Regions from separate parts of the Bacillus sp. AFS053548 genome, predicted to be linked through region 2. Evidence: a T-box and tRNA genes for the amino acid it is inferred to sense, from the RefSeq annotation. Region 2 holds a T-box; the other holds one or more tRNA genes.
What was found. A T-box is a leader RNA that pairs with one kind of tRNA and senses whether it is charged. The one in region 2 lies ahead of serS (serine--tRNA ligase), so its partner is inferred to be a tRNA-Ser.

Region 1: it has a tRNA-Ser gene. The T-box ahead of serS (serine--tRNA ligase) is inferred to sense a tRNA for this amino acid. The anticodon was not compared.

What each region holds. Positions count from the first base shown of each region.
Region 1 covers NZ_NUHI01000015.1:238,923-247,669, reverse strand. Annotated here, with positions in the region: gene phoU (phosphate signaling complex protein PhoU) at 1-610, opposite strand, end outside; gene pstB (phosphate ABC transporter ATP-binding protein PstB) at 634-1,455, opposite strand; gene CN946_RS09330 (peptidoglycan D,D-transpeptidase FtsI family protein) at 1,711-3,888, opposite strand; gene CN946_RS09325 (MFS transporter) at 3,992-5,209, opposite strand; gene CN946_RS09320 (superoxide dismutase) at 5,328-5,936, opposite strand; tRNA gene CN946_RS09315 (tRNA-Ser) at 6,145-6,234, opposite strand; tRNA gene CN946_RS09310 (tRNA-Met) at 6,247-6,323, opposite strand; tRNA gene CN946_RS09305 (tRNA-Asn) at 6,336-6,410, opposite strand; gene CN946_RS09300 (DUF1189 domain-containing protein) at 6,725-7,483, shown strand; gene CN946_RS09295 (hypothetical protein) at 7,602-7,934, shown strand; gene ispG (flavodoxin-dependent (E)-4-hydroxy-3-methylbut-2-enyl-diphosphate synthase) at 8,052-8,747, shown strand, end outside.
Region 2 covers NZ_NUHI01000007.1:8,886-17,632, forward strand. Annotated here, with positions in the region: gene CN946_RS04870 (LytR/AlgR family response regulator transcription factor) at 1-581, shown strand, start outside; gene cstA (carbon starvation protein CstA) at 716-2,509, shown strand; gene serS (serine--tRNA ligase) at 2,565-3,839, opposite strand; T-box leader at 3,907-4,132, opposite strand; gene pdxT (pyridoxal 5'-phosphate synthase glutaminase subunit PdxT) at 4,183-4,770, opposite strand; gene pdxS (pyridoxal 5'-phosphate synthase lyase subunit PdxS) at 4,783-5,667, opposite strand; gene CN946_RS04895 (serine hydrolase) at 5,801-7,066, opposite strand; gene guaB (IMP dehydrogenase) at 7,242-8,705, opposite strand.

The sequences.
Region 1 (8,747 bases), on a different contig from region 2:
TATTCTCTGCAATATTTGTTGCATAATCTGCAATCCTTTCAAGATATCTGCAAATAAATGCCATTTGCATGATATTGGATACATGCTCAGGTGAATTTGCAATACTTGTCATTAAAGTTCTAACAGTAGTACCATATAGTTCATCAACAATATCATCAATTTCACCAATCTCTTTGGCTGCTTGTAAATCTTCTGTTCGGTATGCTTCTGAAGCTTTTGTTAACATATCTAAGCCAAGTTCATGCATCTTTTCTATATTCTCTAATGGTAAGTTTTCTTGACGACTACGAATACGAATTGTCGATTTTGCAATATTTACAGCATAATCTGCAACTCGTTCAAGATCATGAGCAATCTTAATAGCAGTTAAATTTCTTCTTAAGTCTACAGCAACTGGTTGTTGTCTTGTAATAATCACTAATATTAATTCATTCACTTCTTTTTCTAATTTATTGATGCGATCATCTTCGTCAATTACTTCTAAAGCTAGTTCAATATTTTCAGTACGAAATGCCTCCATACTTTTAATGACTGCTTTTTTTGTTTTCTCAGCCAATTCGATAATCATTTCTTGTAATGTTTTTAAGTCTGCTTCAAATTGATTTCTCATCTCTTTTCACCTGTTCCCTTCTATTATCCGAATCGTCCAGTAATATAGTCTTCAGTACGTTTATCTTTAGGTGTTGAGAACAGTTTATTTGTATCTGAGAACTCAACTACTTCACCGCTTAAAAAGAATGCAGTTTTATCAGAAACACGGGCTGCTTGTTGCATATTATGCGTCACAATAATAATACTAAAATCCTTCTTTAAATCGTGAATCAACTCTTCAACTTTTAAAGTTGAGATAGGATCTAGTGCTGACGTTGGCTCATCCATCAAAATAACATCTGGCTCGATTGCTAAACAGCGTGCGATACATAAACGTTGTTGTTGCCCTCCTGAAAGACCAAAAGCATTCTCATGCAAACGATCTTTAACCTCATCCCAAATTGCTGCGCCTTTTAAACTTTTTTCAACAATCTGATTTAATGTAGTTTTATCTTTAATACCATGTATTTTCGGTCCATATGCAACGTTTTCCCAAATTGATTTAGGGAATACATTTGGCTTTTGGAATACCATTCCTACGTGCGTTCTTAATTCTTCAACAGGATAGTTTTTATCGAAAATATCTTGTTCGCGGTAAAGGATTTTCCCTTCTGTTCGAACTGAAGGAACTAACTCAACCATACGATTTAACGTTTTTAAATAAGTCGATTTACCACATCCACTAGGTCCAATAATCGCAGTAACTTCATTCTCATAAATACTTAAATTTATATTTTTTAATGCTTTATCTTGTCCATACCATAAATTCAAATCTTGAGTATCATAAACAATTGATTTTTTTACGTTTGTATTTATCTCTTCAATATCATCGTTTTTAATTGTATTCTCTCTATTTAATGTCATTGTCATAACTTTCGATCCCCTCTCATCCTAAAGGAAGCTTTCTATTTTTGATAGATAAAATATTAACTAAACAATAGATAAAACTTATAATCGTTTAAATTCAGTAATACGTTACATGAATAATCATATTCTCAAACTATTAAACCTGTTTTAACCGAATGTAAAGATTATGTAAATAAGTTCAGAAGAAGAATGAAGAGTGTAAAAAAGGAGTTTTCCAAATAAAAAAAGAGAAGGGTTTAATCCCTTCTCTTCTTATTGATTTTTATTTTGAGTATCTTGGTTATCTTGACTATTTTGATTGTCTTGTGTGTCTTGATTATCTAAATTGTCTTTTGGTTCGTCATTATAAATAGATTGTCTTTCTTTTTTCAATTTAAAGTATTCATCCATAATATCTCGGCCAATGTATTTATTTACTGGTGCTTGGTCAGTTTGCAACCAAGGAACTACTACTACAAAGGCAATTTCAGGATTGTCATACGGAGCATATCCCATCAATGTTTCATTATAAGTTTTTTGTGGCCCATTGTATTTTTTACGATCTGGACCGTCGTAGACAGATTGGGCTGTACCTGTTTTACCGGCTATTTTATAGTCTACGCCTATGAAGTATTTGCGAGCAGTACCACCAGTCTCATTATATACTTTGATCAAACCTTGTTTAACATGATCGATGTATGATTGTTTCATATCTATTCGATTTAATACTTTAGGTTTTACTTCTGTTCTTATAACACCAGAATCTTCACCTATAGAAGGCTGTCTTATTTCTTTTGCAACATGCGGTTGAATTCTATAACCGCCATTAGCAATTGTAGATACATATTGAGCTAATTGAAGTGGTGTATAAGTATCATACTGCCCAATTGCCATATCTAGTAGGAAACCTGGGCTTTTGTCTACACCCTTAAATCCAATTGCTTCATTTGGTAGATCAATTCCAGTTTTAACACCAAGCCCGAATTGACTGAAACTGTTTCGGAATGTATCAAACGCTTTTACGTCGATATCTAAAGGCCTATTTTCAACATAATTTGCATGTCCAATAGCCATAGCCGTTCGGAACATATAAACGTTTGATGAATATTTTAAGGCATCTAAATCATTAATCCATCCGAAGTTTTTATATGACGCTTTTACTGGTGTTCCCGCAATTTTAATCGGTGTATCGAATTGCCTTTGTCCTGGAGTAATTGCTCCTGTTTGATAACCAGTTAAAAGAGTTGCACCTTTTACTGTTGAACCCATCTCATAAGATGAAGTAAGATTTCCTGTTGCGTAATCTACAACTTTATTTTTGCCTGTCTTTTTGTCTTTAACAATTTGCTTTCCAGACATAGCTAAAATTTCACCCGTTTTCGGGTTAATCATTGTAACAAATGCTCTGTCCAAATATCGACCATTTGACGTTGCTTTTGCTTGTAAAAGCCTATCTTTAATTATTGAATCAACTTTACCTTGAAGTTCCATATCAATTGACAGTACTAAATCACTTCCAGGTTCCCCTTCAGTAATCACTTTCGTATCAACAACATTTCCATTTGAATCAATAACATTTTGTGCCTTACCTTTTGTACCACGTAAAACATCTTCATATTGCTTTTCAATATAACTTTTTCCTACACGATCATTACGGTCATAACCCCGTGCTAAATAATAATCGACATTTTGAGCAGGTAATCCTTCTTTTTCAGAAGTAATATTACCTAAAATTGTTCGGAACGTATCACCATAAACGTATTTTCTTTCCCAATTTGTCGTTACATCTACACCTGGAAGCTGGTCCAAATGTTCACTAACTGTTGCATATTCTTTTTCAGTAACTCCCTCACTTTTAATTGTTTGTGGAGTTAGTGCATAACCAGCACTCATTTGCTTGTAAATTGCAAGTATCTGTAAGTCATTTGCACTAAGAGAATTGATATGATCAGCTGTAATTTTATCAATCTGTAAATTATAGTAAGCCTTATTGTAAGCAGCGTCATCATCTTTATTTTGGGCTTTTAGTGTTTTATCCTCTTCTTTTGAAACTAGTTTTTTTGCATCTTCAGGATTTGTTAATAACCAATAATCTTTTCGATCTCGTTCTGTTATTTTATTAGTTGGCATCTTAAGATAACTTTTTAACTTTGTAGCCATTGTTAATAACTCACCTGAAGTTGTCCCTTTTTTTCTTGTATACGTAATTGTACGTAAAGGCGTATTATCTACGACAACCTTTCCGTTACGATCTAAAATTTTTCCCCTTGGTACAGCTTGATCGACGGTCATATTTTCTGTACGCTCTAATTCTAATTTATAGTCTTCACCTTTAACAATTTGTACGACACCTAATCTTAGAATTAAAAAAGAAAATAAGACAAACACAAGAAAAAATAGTGTATTCAGTCGTGTTGGTAATGTGATTTTATATTTCTTAGGCTTATTCATTTTTTCTCCTCTTTTTTCAACAATTACTAATTCTACATATTAATATTTTAATGATTTGGAAAAAAGAATCACTGCTAAGTTTTTGACAATTTAGTGACAATACTTAAGCATGCTTATATTCTAATTTTCTCATTACGAAATAGACCAAAAAGTGTCCTGCACCAAATAAACACATTAATAATGGAATAACTTGTTCTGGTTGGAATAGTGATGTACATACAATGAAAACTGCAATAGAAAACATTCTACCGCTATTTAAATACACTTCACGTATTACGATATATTCCACTCTATATTCCCTGGCCTTATACGATTTTCCTATTATATCATATGTTAAAGATAAGTAAGGTACTAAAATGATTGGATATGCCAAAGAAATTATTGCACCGTAAATGATTAATAAAGGAAACGAAACTTTAAAAGCGATTACAAAAACAGCGCAGAATAATAGAAAACCACCAATAAATATAGCTTTCATTCTAAAATTTTCTTTTATAATCCTTGTAACAATATAATAGGTAATAAAGCTAATTAACGATGTAATTAATCCGTATTTCCCCAGAGCAAATTCACTTCCCGTAGATAAGTAAATATAAATTGAAATAACAAACATAAAAATCCCTTCACGAATCCCCTGAAAGAAATTAGCATAAGTTACTTTCCGCCAATTTTCATTTAATTTTCTTTCTTGAATGACGCGCTTAATATTGAATTCACTATCAAGTTCCCGTCTAACTAAGAAATAACTTAAGACTACTGCACATATAAATAAAATAACTGCAGCAAGAAACACAAAATGATAACCTTTATTTCCGATCATTGAAGAAATAATCGCTCCAGCTATAAATGGGCCAAGCATTCCCGTGAACGAATTAATTAGCCCTAAAAAACCATTAAAAAATTGTCTAGTTTCAGGTTCAGTAACTTCAAACGTTAATAAGTTAAACGCTAAATAGTAACAGCCATTACCTACCCCTAAAATCGCTCCAATCAAAATTGTTGCTAATAATGTCTTCGTTTCAAATAGTAAAACGACTATGTAGAATATCGCCAAAAAAGAAATACCCACTCTTAAAATGACAACTCGATCAATTGTTTTAGCTAATCTGCCTGCTATTACGAATGTAAGAGCTTGAAAAAATGCGATCGAAAATTGGTACGAAGCAATTGGTAAATAATTATTTGATTGCTTCCACAAATAAACATTTACAAATGTACTAGATAAAGCTGTCGCTAAAGTAAACAATCCACCGACACTCAGTAAAAGAACTAAATCTTTATTTAAATCTACGTCACCTAATAAAAATTTCCACTTACTCATATTAAACTCTCCTTTGTCTCATGAACTAGTTTTCCGAGTAAATGAAAATTTATCCTTTTTTGAAACATAAAAAAAAAACACTACTTAAATAAATTAAGTAGTGTTCATTTTTTATAAATTATTTAGCAGCTTGGTATAATTCTTCTACTTTTTCCCAGTTTACTACATTCCAGAATGCACCAACGTAATCAGGGCGTTTGTTTTGGTAGTTTAAGTAGTAAGCATGCTCCCATACATCTAAACCTAAGATAGGAGTTTTACCTTCCATTAAAGGTGAATCTTGGTTAGCTGTGCTAGTCACTTCTAACTCACCATTGTTTACTACTAACCAAGCCCAACCAGAACCGAAACGAGTTAATGCAGCTTGAGTGAAAGCAGCTTTTAACTCATCTAAGCTACCGAATTTAGCGTTAATTGCTTCAGCAACTTCACCAACTGGAGTGCCTGTGCCTTCTGGAGTTAATAAAGTCCAGAATAAGCTATGGTTAGCATGTCCACCACCATTGTTACGTACAGCTGTACGGATACCTTCTGGAAGTGCATCTAAGTTTGAAATTAATTCTTCAATTGAAGAAGTAGCTACTTCTTTACCTTCTAAAGCAGCGTTTAAGTTTGTTACATATGTATTGTGGTGACGAGTGTGGTGAATATTCATTGTTTCTTTATCAAAGTGTGGCTCTAATGCATCATAAGCATAAGGTAATTGTGGTAATTCAAATTTTGACATTTTTTATTTCCTCCCAAAGATAATAGTGAATTTCAATTTAAAGTTATCAAATATACCGAAAGATTTCAATAGTTATGCTTGAGAAAAGGGAAAGAAAGTAAAAAAGATTAATTTTTGGAAGAAAATTATTTAAGCGTTGGGGATCATAGAAGATATAAAAAACGAAAAAAGTCTTCAACATGAAAGTTGAAAACTTTTTCACTAATTAAGGAGTAAGAGGGATTCGAACCCCCGCGGGCTGTTACACCCCTGTCGGTTTTCAAGACCGATCCCTTCAGCCGGACTTGGGTATTACTCCATAATAAAATATTGGTAGCGGCGGAGGGAGTCGAACCCACGACCTCACGGGTATGAACCGTACGCTCTAGCCAGCTGAGCTACACCGCCAAACTATATAAATGGCTCCGCAGGTAGGGTTCGAACCTACGACCACTCGGTTAACAGCCGAGTGCTCTACCACTGAGCTACTGCGGAATAATTCGTGTTGTCCTTAAGACAATATTTAATTTATCATGTTTCAAACTAGACGTCAATACTTTTTATTATTTTTTTGATTATTAATTTATATTAATTATTTTTTAGTGAAAATAAATTGTTTTATCGAGATTTAAAGCCAAACTTAAGTACGATTCTTAAACCATTGTCTTGCTCTTCTTATTTACTCTTATCATTTTAATTAAAGTTTAATATTCAATGACCAAAAAAAGATTATAATATACAAAATAGCCCGAAAGTTACATAATAAATTTCGGGAAGTGAAATAACATTAAATAAGAAAGGATGAGTTTATGAATATATTTAAACAATTTTGGTTTAGTTTATACTCTCCAAAAACAATATCAAGATATAGACTCCAAAAAATCGGTAAAACAATCTTTTTTCTTTTCCTACTAGCAATTTTATATACTCTTCCGGGTTTCTTTTCATTTGAAAAAAATGTGAAGCTTCAGGTGAACAATGTTTCTGATTTGCTTAAAGACAATATTCAGTCAATTTCTTTAAACAAAGGAGCTATATCAATTAACGATAATACGCCGTTCGAACGAAATATCGGCGAATATAAATATGCTTTTTATCCAAATGAAACAGTTATACCTTCAAAATTAAAAAATGAACAATTTGCTGTTGTTGTTTTAAAAAATAGAGTAATTATTAAAAATGATAAAGGAGAGCAAGATTACCCTTACCCTTCATTAAAATCTACAAAAATAAACAAAGCAGACGTTTCAAAATTTATTAAAAATATTAAAGAAGCTCTTCCAGTATTTTTAATCGCATTATTTTCCCTATTTTATTTAGGCTCTTGTATCTTCATATTTATAGTTGCTACATTATTAGCGTTTTTAACAGCTTTATTTAAATCGACTAAGCACTTGCCTTTTAGACAACGCTTTGCAATGGTTTCGTATAGCTTAACACTACCTACTGTTATCTATTTATTGCTAGGGTTATTGAAAATAAATATTCCATTCCAAACTTTAATTTTTATTTTGATTACAGTTGGTATGTACACATTAACAATTAAAAATTTACCTTCTAAAAAATAATGTTTACTGAAGTGTGTTTCACACTTCTTTTTTTTTGCTAAAATATTTATTAGTCCAAGCTCCTAGTAGGAATATTCGTTGTGGACAAGCATATAGTCTACAAAAGGAGTGATTATTAATGAAAAAAATAGCTTTTTTACTAGGTTCTTTATTGCTTGCATATATAATATTTTTTGACCTACAAGTAGGGACAATCCCAACTAAACATATAGCTACAGTGGCAAAAGCAACAAAATCAGAAACAAAAGCAACCTCACTTCTAAAATATGAAAAAATTCAAGTTAAAAATGGTGACACTGTTTTAGGAATTATCGAAGACCTTAACCCTGATTTTAACCAGCCAATTAGCCAAATTACAAAAGATTTTAGTGCATTAAACAATGGACTTTCACCTGCTAAAATTCAAAGTGGAAAATCATATAAATTCCCAATTTACTCTTCACAAAAATAAAATTTGTGATATATTTCTTTAGAACCAGTTGATAAAAAGAGTAATCATGTAGAAAATATGATAATGTAGATTTATACAAAATAGAAATAAAGTTATTTTTGAAGGAGCGAGTTACTCGTGAACGAAATTACACATAGAAGTAAAACACGTGCAGTTAAAGTAGGTAATGTAGTTGTTGGTGGAGCGAATGAAATTTCGATCCAAAGTATGACAACGACAAAAACACACGATGTTGAAGCAACAGTTGCAGAAATTAAACGACTTGAAGAAGCTGGATGTCAGATTGTTCGAGTTGCAGTACCAGACGAAAGAGCTGCGAATGCAATTGCTGATATTAAAAAACAAATTAACATACCACTTGTTGCAGATATACACTTTGATTATAAATTAGCCTTAAAAGCAATTGAAGGCGGAGTAGATAAAATAAGAATTAATCCAGGTAATATCGGTCGTAAAGAAAAAGTTGAAGCAGTAGTGAATGCTGCTAAAGCTAAAGGAATTCCAATTCGTATCGGTGTTAATGCTGGTTCATTAGAAAAACGAATCTTAGAGAAATATGGTTACCCAACTGCTGATGGAATGGTTGAAAGTGCATTACATCATATTAAAATCCTTGAAGATTTAGATTTCCATGACATCATCGTTTCGATGAAAGCATCTGATGTAAACCTTGCAATTGAGGCATATGAAAAAGCTTCAAAAGCATTCAATTATCCTTTACATTTAGGTATTACTGAATCAGGCACTTTATTTGCTGGTACAGTTAAGAGTGCCGCTGGTTTAGGTGCAATCATTAGTAAAGGGATCGGAAAT
Region 2 (8,747 bases):
TTTTAGATATCCAGTTAGCTGATGAAAGTGGATTAGAATTAGCACAAAAACTGCAGGATCTTAGCCATCAACCAGCAATCGTATTTGCAACAGCTTTTGACGAGTACGCTTTAAATGCATTCGATTTACATGCAATTGATTATATTTTAAAACCATTTGATGAATTAAGAATTCAAAAGACTATTGAAAAATTAGCTAAACTAGGTACGAAAACTATTAGAACTGAGGTGAAAAAGAATCCCCCTCTTTTAAAACAAGATAAATTGGCCATTTCGGTTGATGAAAGAATTCTTTTAATAACATTCGAAGAGATTATTTACATTTTTACACAAGAAGGTAAAACAAGTGTCGTTACTGATAAGATGACTTATCGAATAAATGAACCTTTAATCAATTTAGAGCGCAAGCTACAGAATACATCCTTTACCCGTGTCCATCGGAGCTATATTGTCAATTTAGATAAAATTATTGAAATTCAGCCTTGGTTTAATTCCACATATAATTTAATGATGAATGATGGTGAGAAAGTACCTGTTAGCCGAACATACACAAAGGAAATTAAGCAACTTTTTAATTTATAAGCTTGTATTTCAATAATCCATTCATGCTTCTCAACCTGTTTTTATTGCATCTTACATTGAAAATTCAAAATTTTAATTTTCATAAAGTAAAATGAGTGTAAATAAAAAGATACAGGGGAGGCTTATTAAGTAAAATGAATGCGGTTACAATTGTTATTGTTTCTATGTGTATTTTGATGATTGCATATCGTCTATACGGAACATTTATGGCTGTGAAGGTACTTAAGTTAAATGATTCCATACCTACTCCAGCTCATGAGTTAAATGATGGTAAGGACTATGTTCCTACTAACAAATGGGTAACATTTGGTCATCACTTTGCTGCAATCGCAGCAGCTGGCCCTCTAGTTGGTCCAATTTTGGCCGCTCAATTTGGATACCTTCCAGGTCTATTATGGCTTTTAATTGGTGCTGTAATCGGTGGAGCAGTACATGATGCTGTTGTTTTATATGCTTCGATGAGAAAAAAAGGAAAGACGCTATCGGAAGTAGCAAAAGAAGAGCTTGGACCAGTTGCAGGCTTCTGTACGGGACTAGCTATGCTTTTCATTATTACAATTACAATGGCCGGACTTTCAATGGTTGTTCTACATGCTCTTGAAAATAACCCTTGGGGGACATTTGCAGTTGGAATCACAATACCAATTGCGATGGGTGTTGGTCTACTATATAAAAAAACTGGCAATTTAAAATTAGCTTCAACGATTGGATTTATTTTACTAATGGTTGGAGTCTTTATGGGACCGACAATACAAGAAACTGCTATAGGTGATTTTTTAACATTTGATACGAGAACTTTGGCAATCATACTACCTATCTACGCGTTTTTTGCTGCTGCTTTGCCGGTATGGCTTTTATTGGCACCACGAGACTATTTAAGTAGTTTTATGAAAATTGGTGTATTTATTGCACTTATTATTGGGGTATTTATTATTAATCCATCTATCCAATTTCCGACTGTAACTAAATTTGTTAACGGCGGGGGACCGATTTTAGCTGGTCCAGTTTGGCCATTTATTTCGATTACAATAGCATGTGGAGCAATTTCAGGTTTTCATGCATTTGTGGGCTCTGGTACGACACCAAAAATGCTTGATCGATGGAGCGATATAAAGGTTGTAGGATTTGGAGCAATGCTAGTTGAATGTTTAGTAGGTATTATGGCTTTAATCGCTGCTACTGCACTTCAGCCAGCAGACTACTTTGCAATAAACTCTACTCCAGAAGTTTTTAAAACGTTAGGAATGAATGTTGTCCACTTACCGGAACTTAGTAAAGAAATTGGATTAAGTCTAGAAGGGCGAACTGGTGGAGCTGTTACATTGGCGGTTGGTATGACATACATATTTACATCCATTCCTTGGTTTAGTCACTTAGCATCATATTTCTTCCAATTTGTTGTTATGTTCGAAGCAGTATTTATATTAACAGCAATTGACGCTGGAACTCGAGTAGCACGATATTTAATTCAAGATTTCTTTGGTGAATATTATAAACCATTGAAGAAAACAGATTGGGTACCAGGATCAATTTTTGCTAGTGCGCTAGCATGCTTTATGTGGGGATATCTCTTATTTTCAGGTGATATCGGATCAATCTGGGCATTATTTGGGGTATCTAATCAATTAATGGCCTCTATTGGATTAATCATTGGGGCAACAGTGCTATTAAAGATAGCTGATAAACGTTGGTATATGCTTACATGTTTAATTCCTCTTGCCTATCTATTTATCACTGTAAATTATGCAGGATATTGGATGATCAAAAATGTTTATCTAAACCATGATGCAGCCGGTTATAGTATGTTAAATGGTGTCTTATCTATCATTATGTTAGTTTTAGGTGTCGTGATTTTAATATCAGCTATTAAGAAATGGATGGAATTGTGGAACACACCTAATTATAAGATTAATGTTAAAACTATCTAAATAAAAAGCAGATGGATCTGAGAATCATTTCTCAAATACCATCTGCTTTTTTTATTTATTTAATTACTTCTTTTCCACCCATATACGGACGAAGAACTTCAGGAATAATAACTGAGCCATCTGCCTGTTGGTAGTTTTCTAAAATTGCAGAAACCGTACGTCCAATTGCAAGACCAGAGCCGTTTAATGTATGAACAAATTCTGGTTTTCCTTTTGGATCACGTCTAAAGCGTATATTCGCTCTTCTTGCTTGGAACGCCTCAAAGTTACTACAAGAAGAAATTTCTTTGTATGCATCATAGCTTGGTAACCAAACTTCAATGTCATACGTTTTTGCAGAAGAAAATCCAATATCTCCAGCACATAATGTAATGACACGGTATGGTAACCCTAATAATTGAAGAACTTTTTCAGCTTGAGCAGTTAATTTTTCTAATTCAATATAAGAATCTTCAGGTTTTACAAAGCGCACTAGTTCAACTTTATTAAATTGATGCTGGCGGATTAATCCTCGTGTATCACGGCCAGCAGAACCTGCCTCAGAACGGAAACACGCGCTATATGCAGTATATGCAATCGGTAATTGAGTAGCATCAAGAATTTCGTCACGGTGATAGTTTGTTACAGGTACTTCTGCAGTAGGTACTAAGAAAAAGTCTTCTTTCTCGATACGGAATGCGTCTTCTTCAAATTTTGGTAATTGTCCTGTACCAATCATGCTAGCACGATTTACAAGGTTTGGAGGTAGTACTTCAGTGTATCCATGCTCCTCGGTATGTAGATCTAACATAAAGCTGATTAAAGCACGTTCAAGTCTAGCTCCTAAGCCTTTATAGAAAGTAAAACGGCTACCTGTTACTTTTGCTCCACGTTCGAAGTCTAAAATGTCTAAATCAACACCTAAGTCCCAATGTGCCTTTGGTTCAAAATCAAATGTACGAACTTCACCTATTCTACGAATTTCAACATTATCATCTTCTGTTAATCCAACTGGTACTGAATCACTAACTAAGTTTGGAATTGTAAATAAAATAGCATCTAGTTGTTCTTCTAAAGTTCTAATCTCTTCATCTAGAGCTTTAATTTTATCCCCAACTTCTCTCATCTCAACAATTAGTGCTTCTGCATCTTTTTTCTCACGCTTTAATACACTGATTTCTTGGCTAACTTCATTACGTCTGCTTTTTAAACCTTCAACCTGAACAAGTAGTTCTCTACGGTTTAAATCTAAGTCTTCAAATTTTTCGATATAGCTTATGTCTCCACCACGTAACTGAAGTTTTGCTTTAACATCTTCAAAATTACTACGTAATAATTTAATGTCTAACATTTTTAATTCCTCCTATTCTTTTATTGTCTAAAGGATAAAAATAAATACAAAAAAGCCCTCATCCCATAAAAGGGACGAGAGCTACCCGCGTTGCCACCCTAATTGAAGAATTAATAAATAATCCTTCCACCTTAGTATAGTTAACGGACTATAGTACCGGGGTCACTTACTAGCTGTACAGCATTCCGTAACCCACTCAAGAATGGATTCACAAGTCTTCATTATCGGTTTGCACCAACCACCGACTCTCTATAAATTTAGAACTTGCTACTATTTTCTTTCATCGCTTTAAACAATTTAAATTATATAATAATTTACTATAAGCTTTTACTTTTTTCAAGAGTTACATACTTAAATTTGCACTTTTTTCCTTAACCATCTCTACAAAGTAATTCATAAAACGGTAATCATTCGTTAATTCTGGATGGAAAGATGCTGCTAACATGTGATTTTGTCTAACTGCTACAATATTACCACCGTGTTCTGCAATAACCTCTGCATCACCTGATACGGAACGAATAAATGGTGCTCTGATAAATACAGCTGGGTAGTCTTCACATACACCTTTAATTGGAATATTTACTTCAAAACTATCCACTTGTCTACCATAAGCATTACGTTCGGCTACCATATCCATAACTCCTATATGCACCGTGTCATCATTTGCAATCTCTTTTGAAAGCAAGATCATACCTGCACATGTACCGAATGCTGGTAAACCATTTTCGATTTTCTCTTTTAATGGTTCTAATAACCCAACGTGATCAAGCAACTTACGCATTGCAGTGCTCTCTCCACCAGGTAATACAATACCATCAAGTCCATCTAAATGTTCTACACGTTTCACGATAACAGCTTCAGCACCACATGCTTTAATTGCATTTATATGTTCTTGAACTGCACCTTGTAATGCTAATACACCTATTTTCATAAATTCACCAACTTAAATGCTACGATCTTGCATACGATCTGCTGCAGCAAGTTGTCTCATATCGATACCTTTCATAGCAGGACCTAAGTTTTTAGAAAGGTTAGCGATTAATTCATAATCTTGATAGTGAGTAGTAGCTTGTACAATCGCACGAGCAAACTTCTCAGGGTTTTCTGACTTGAAGATACCAGATCCTACGAATACACCGTCAGCACCTAATTCCATCATTAAAGCTGCGTCTGCAGGTGTTGCTACTCCGCCAGCCGCAAAGTTAACAACTGGTAAACGACCAAGCTCTTTAATTTGAAGTAATAATTCGAATGGAGCGCCAAGATTTTTAGCTTCAACCATTAATTCATCACGAGATAAACCAACTACTTTGCGGATTTCTCCGTTAATTTGGCGTAAGTGACGTACTGCTTCTACAATGTTTCCAGTACCTGGCTCACCTTTTGTACGTAGCATAGATGCGCCTTCACCAATACGACGAAGTGCTTCACCTAAGTTACGGCAACCACAAACGAATGGAACAGTGTAATCTGATTTATTAATATGGAAGATATCATCTGCTGGAGATAATACTTCACTCTCATCGATGTAATCTACTCCCATTGCTTCTAAAACACGCGCTTCAACGATATGTCCAATACGAGCTTTAGCCATTACAGGAATACTAACAGCGTTAAGAATTTCCTCAGTAATACTTGTATCAGCCATACGAGCTACTCCACCAGCTGCACGAATGTCAGATGGTACCTTTTCTAATGCCATTACTGCTACTGCACCAGCAGCTTCTGCAATTTTAGCTTGCTCAGCATTTACTACGTCCATAATGACGCCGCCCTTTTGCATTTCTGCCATGCCGCGTTTCACACGTTCTGTTCCTGTTAAATTCATTGTTATGCCCCTCCATTATTAAAGCTTACTTGGTAACATTTTAGTATTTCTCTTCCCCTAGTTAAAGTTACCTTACTTTTATTTTACTGAAAAAATGACAACTTAACAATTACTGATATATTTATATAGAAATTTATTTAAATAAACCACCAATTCCGCTTATGATACTATCCCATAAATTCCCGAAAAATGATCCAATTCCTCTAAATGATAAAACTAACCAATTTGCTTTATCAACACTTTTATCGACTACTAAATCGTACGATTGATTATTAGTATTGATAAATCCTAAATCTTCATTCTTTGAAGATTTAACCACTATTTGTCCAACTTTTGTTCCTTTTTTAATTGGAGCTATGATATTGCCATCTTTATCAATTGATTTACCTGATAATTGGACTGTTGCTTTATAATTTTTAGCTTCACCGCGTTTTATAGCTAAAGTAACATCGTCTTTTGCTACTACTTTTACTTCTTTATCTTTACCTTTAACTACTTTTACTATTTTATTACCTTTTACTGTTTGACCTTTTGATACCAATGTAACTTTTTCGAAGTTACTGAAACCGTAATCCATTAATTTAGCCGTTTCACTAAATCTTGAGTTATAAGAATTTGCCCCCATTACAACTGTAATATAACGTTGACCATCTCTTTTAGCAGTTCCAGTAAAACAGAAGCCAGCTGAATCTGTTGAACCCGTTTTTAATCCATCCATACCTGGGTACTGAAATACTAGCCCTGGTAACATCCAGTTCCAGTTATCCATATTTACTGGATACTTTCCACCCTTTTGGAATGTTTTCTTTGGAATTGAAGAAGTCTGAAGCACTTCTGGATATGTTTTAATTAGATTATATGCTAATTTAGCAACACCGTTTGCTGACATAATATTTTCATCAGTAAGGGAAGTTCCTTCTGGTTGCATACCTTGTAAGTCTTTATTTACTAAACCAGTAGCATTAACAAACTTAACGTCTCCTAGGCCTAGTTTCTTTGCTTTATCGTTCATTAATTGGACGAAGTTTTTCTCTGATCCACCAATTTTTTCTGCTAGTGCAATTGTCGCACCGTTTGCTGAATAAATAGCAGCTGCTTCATATAGTTCTTTCACTGTATATTGACCACCTAATTCAAGTGGTACGTTAGATAATCCTGTGTTTTGAGAAATTTTATGAGCATAATCAGAAACAGTTACTTTATCGTCCCAAGAAATTTTCCCATTTTTTACTGCTTCATTAACTAGATATTCTGTCATCATTTTAGACATACTTGCAATCGGTAATGGAGCTTTTGAATTTTTTTCATATAATATTTTCCCTGAATTTGCATCAACTAAAATCGCAGCTTTAGCTTTAATGTCTAAAACGTCCTCTGCAGCAGCCGGTCGTAAATTCATTGGGATGATTACTGTTATCGCTAATGCTATTACGATTAGTTTCGTTAGTATTTTCTTTCCAATCACTTTTTTACCTCCAACCTTTAATCTCACTTGTACATTTTAACACAATTATTTCCCAAAAAATAGGCAACTACAATTTCTTGTAATTGCCCTAGGTACATTGCTTAAATTATTATAGTGAGTAATTTGGTGCTTCTTTTGTAATATGAACATCGTGTGGATGACTTTCACGTAAGCCAGCACCAGACATACGAATAAACTGTGCGTTATCTCTTAATTCATTTAGTGTAGCAGTACCACAGTAACCCATACCAGCTCTAATTCCACCAATTAGTTGGTGAACTGTATCAGCTAATGGGCCTTTATATGGAACACGTCCTTCGATACCTTCAGGAACTAGTTTTTTATTACCTTCTTGGAAATAACGATCTTTACTTCCTCTTTCCATTGCACCAACAGAACCCATACCACGGTATACTTTAAATTGTCTACCTTGGAAGATTTCTGTTTCACCAGGACTTTCTTGTACACCAGCAAACATACTACCTAACATAACAACATGTCCACCAGCTGCAAGAGCTTTAACGATATCACCAGAGTACTTAATACCGCCATCTGCAATAATAGGAACTCCGTACTCTCTAGCAACAGAAGCACAGTCATAAACTGCAGTTAGTTGAGGAACACCTACTCCAGCAACAACTCGAGTAGTACAGATCGAACCTGGTCCAATACCAACCTTAATGATATCTGCTCCAGCTTCAATAAGTTCTTTAGTTGCTTCACCTGTTGCAACATTACCAGCGATTATTGCTAACTCTGGGAATCTACTTCTAATTTCTTTTACTTTTTCAATTACGCCTTTAGAGTGACCATGTGCTGTATCAATTACAATTACATCGACATTTGCTTTCACTAACAACTCTACTCTTTGAAGTGCATCTTTTGTTACTCCTACAGCTGCACCTACAAGTAATCGTCCTTGTTGATCTTTCGCTGAGTTTGGAAACTCAATTACTTTTTCAATATCCTTAATTGTAATTAGGCCCTTTAAAGTACCGTCTCCATTAACTAGGGGTAGCTTTTCGATTTTATGTTTTTGAAGAATTTTTTCTGCTTCTGCAAGTGTAGTTCCAACAGGAGCAGTTATTAGATTTTCTTTTGTCATAACATCTGAAATAACAATTGAATAATCTTGAATAAAACGTAAATCACGATTTGTTAAAATACCTACTAATTTTCTATTCTCTGTATCATTTACGATTGGTACACCTGAAATACGATATTTACCCATTAAATATTCAGCGTCTGCTACTTTATGAGATGGTGTTAAGAAGAATGGATCATCAATTACACCACTTTCTGAACGCTTTACTTTGTCTACCTGTTCAGCTTGCTCTTCAATTGACATATTTTTGTGGATGATACCTAATCCACCTTGTCTAGCCATTGCAATAGCCATATCTGCTTCTGTAACTGTATCCATTCCTGCGCTGATTAATGGAATATTTAATTGAATTTTCTCAGTTAATCTCACACTCACATCAACTTGATTTGGAAGTACTTCAGATTTCGCTGGAACTAGTAATACATCATCAAAAGTAAGTCCTTCTTTTACGAATTTTGATTCCCACATAAAAAAGCCCCCCTATACACGTATAAATATTATTAGTAGATT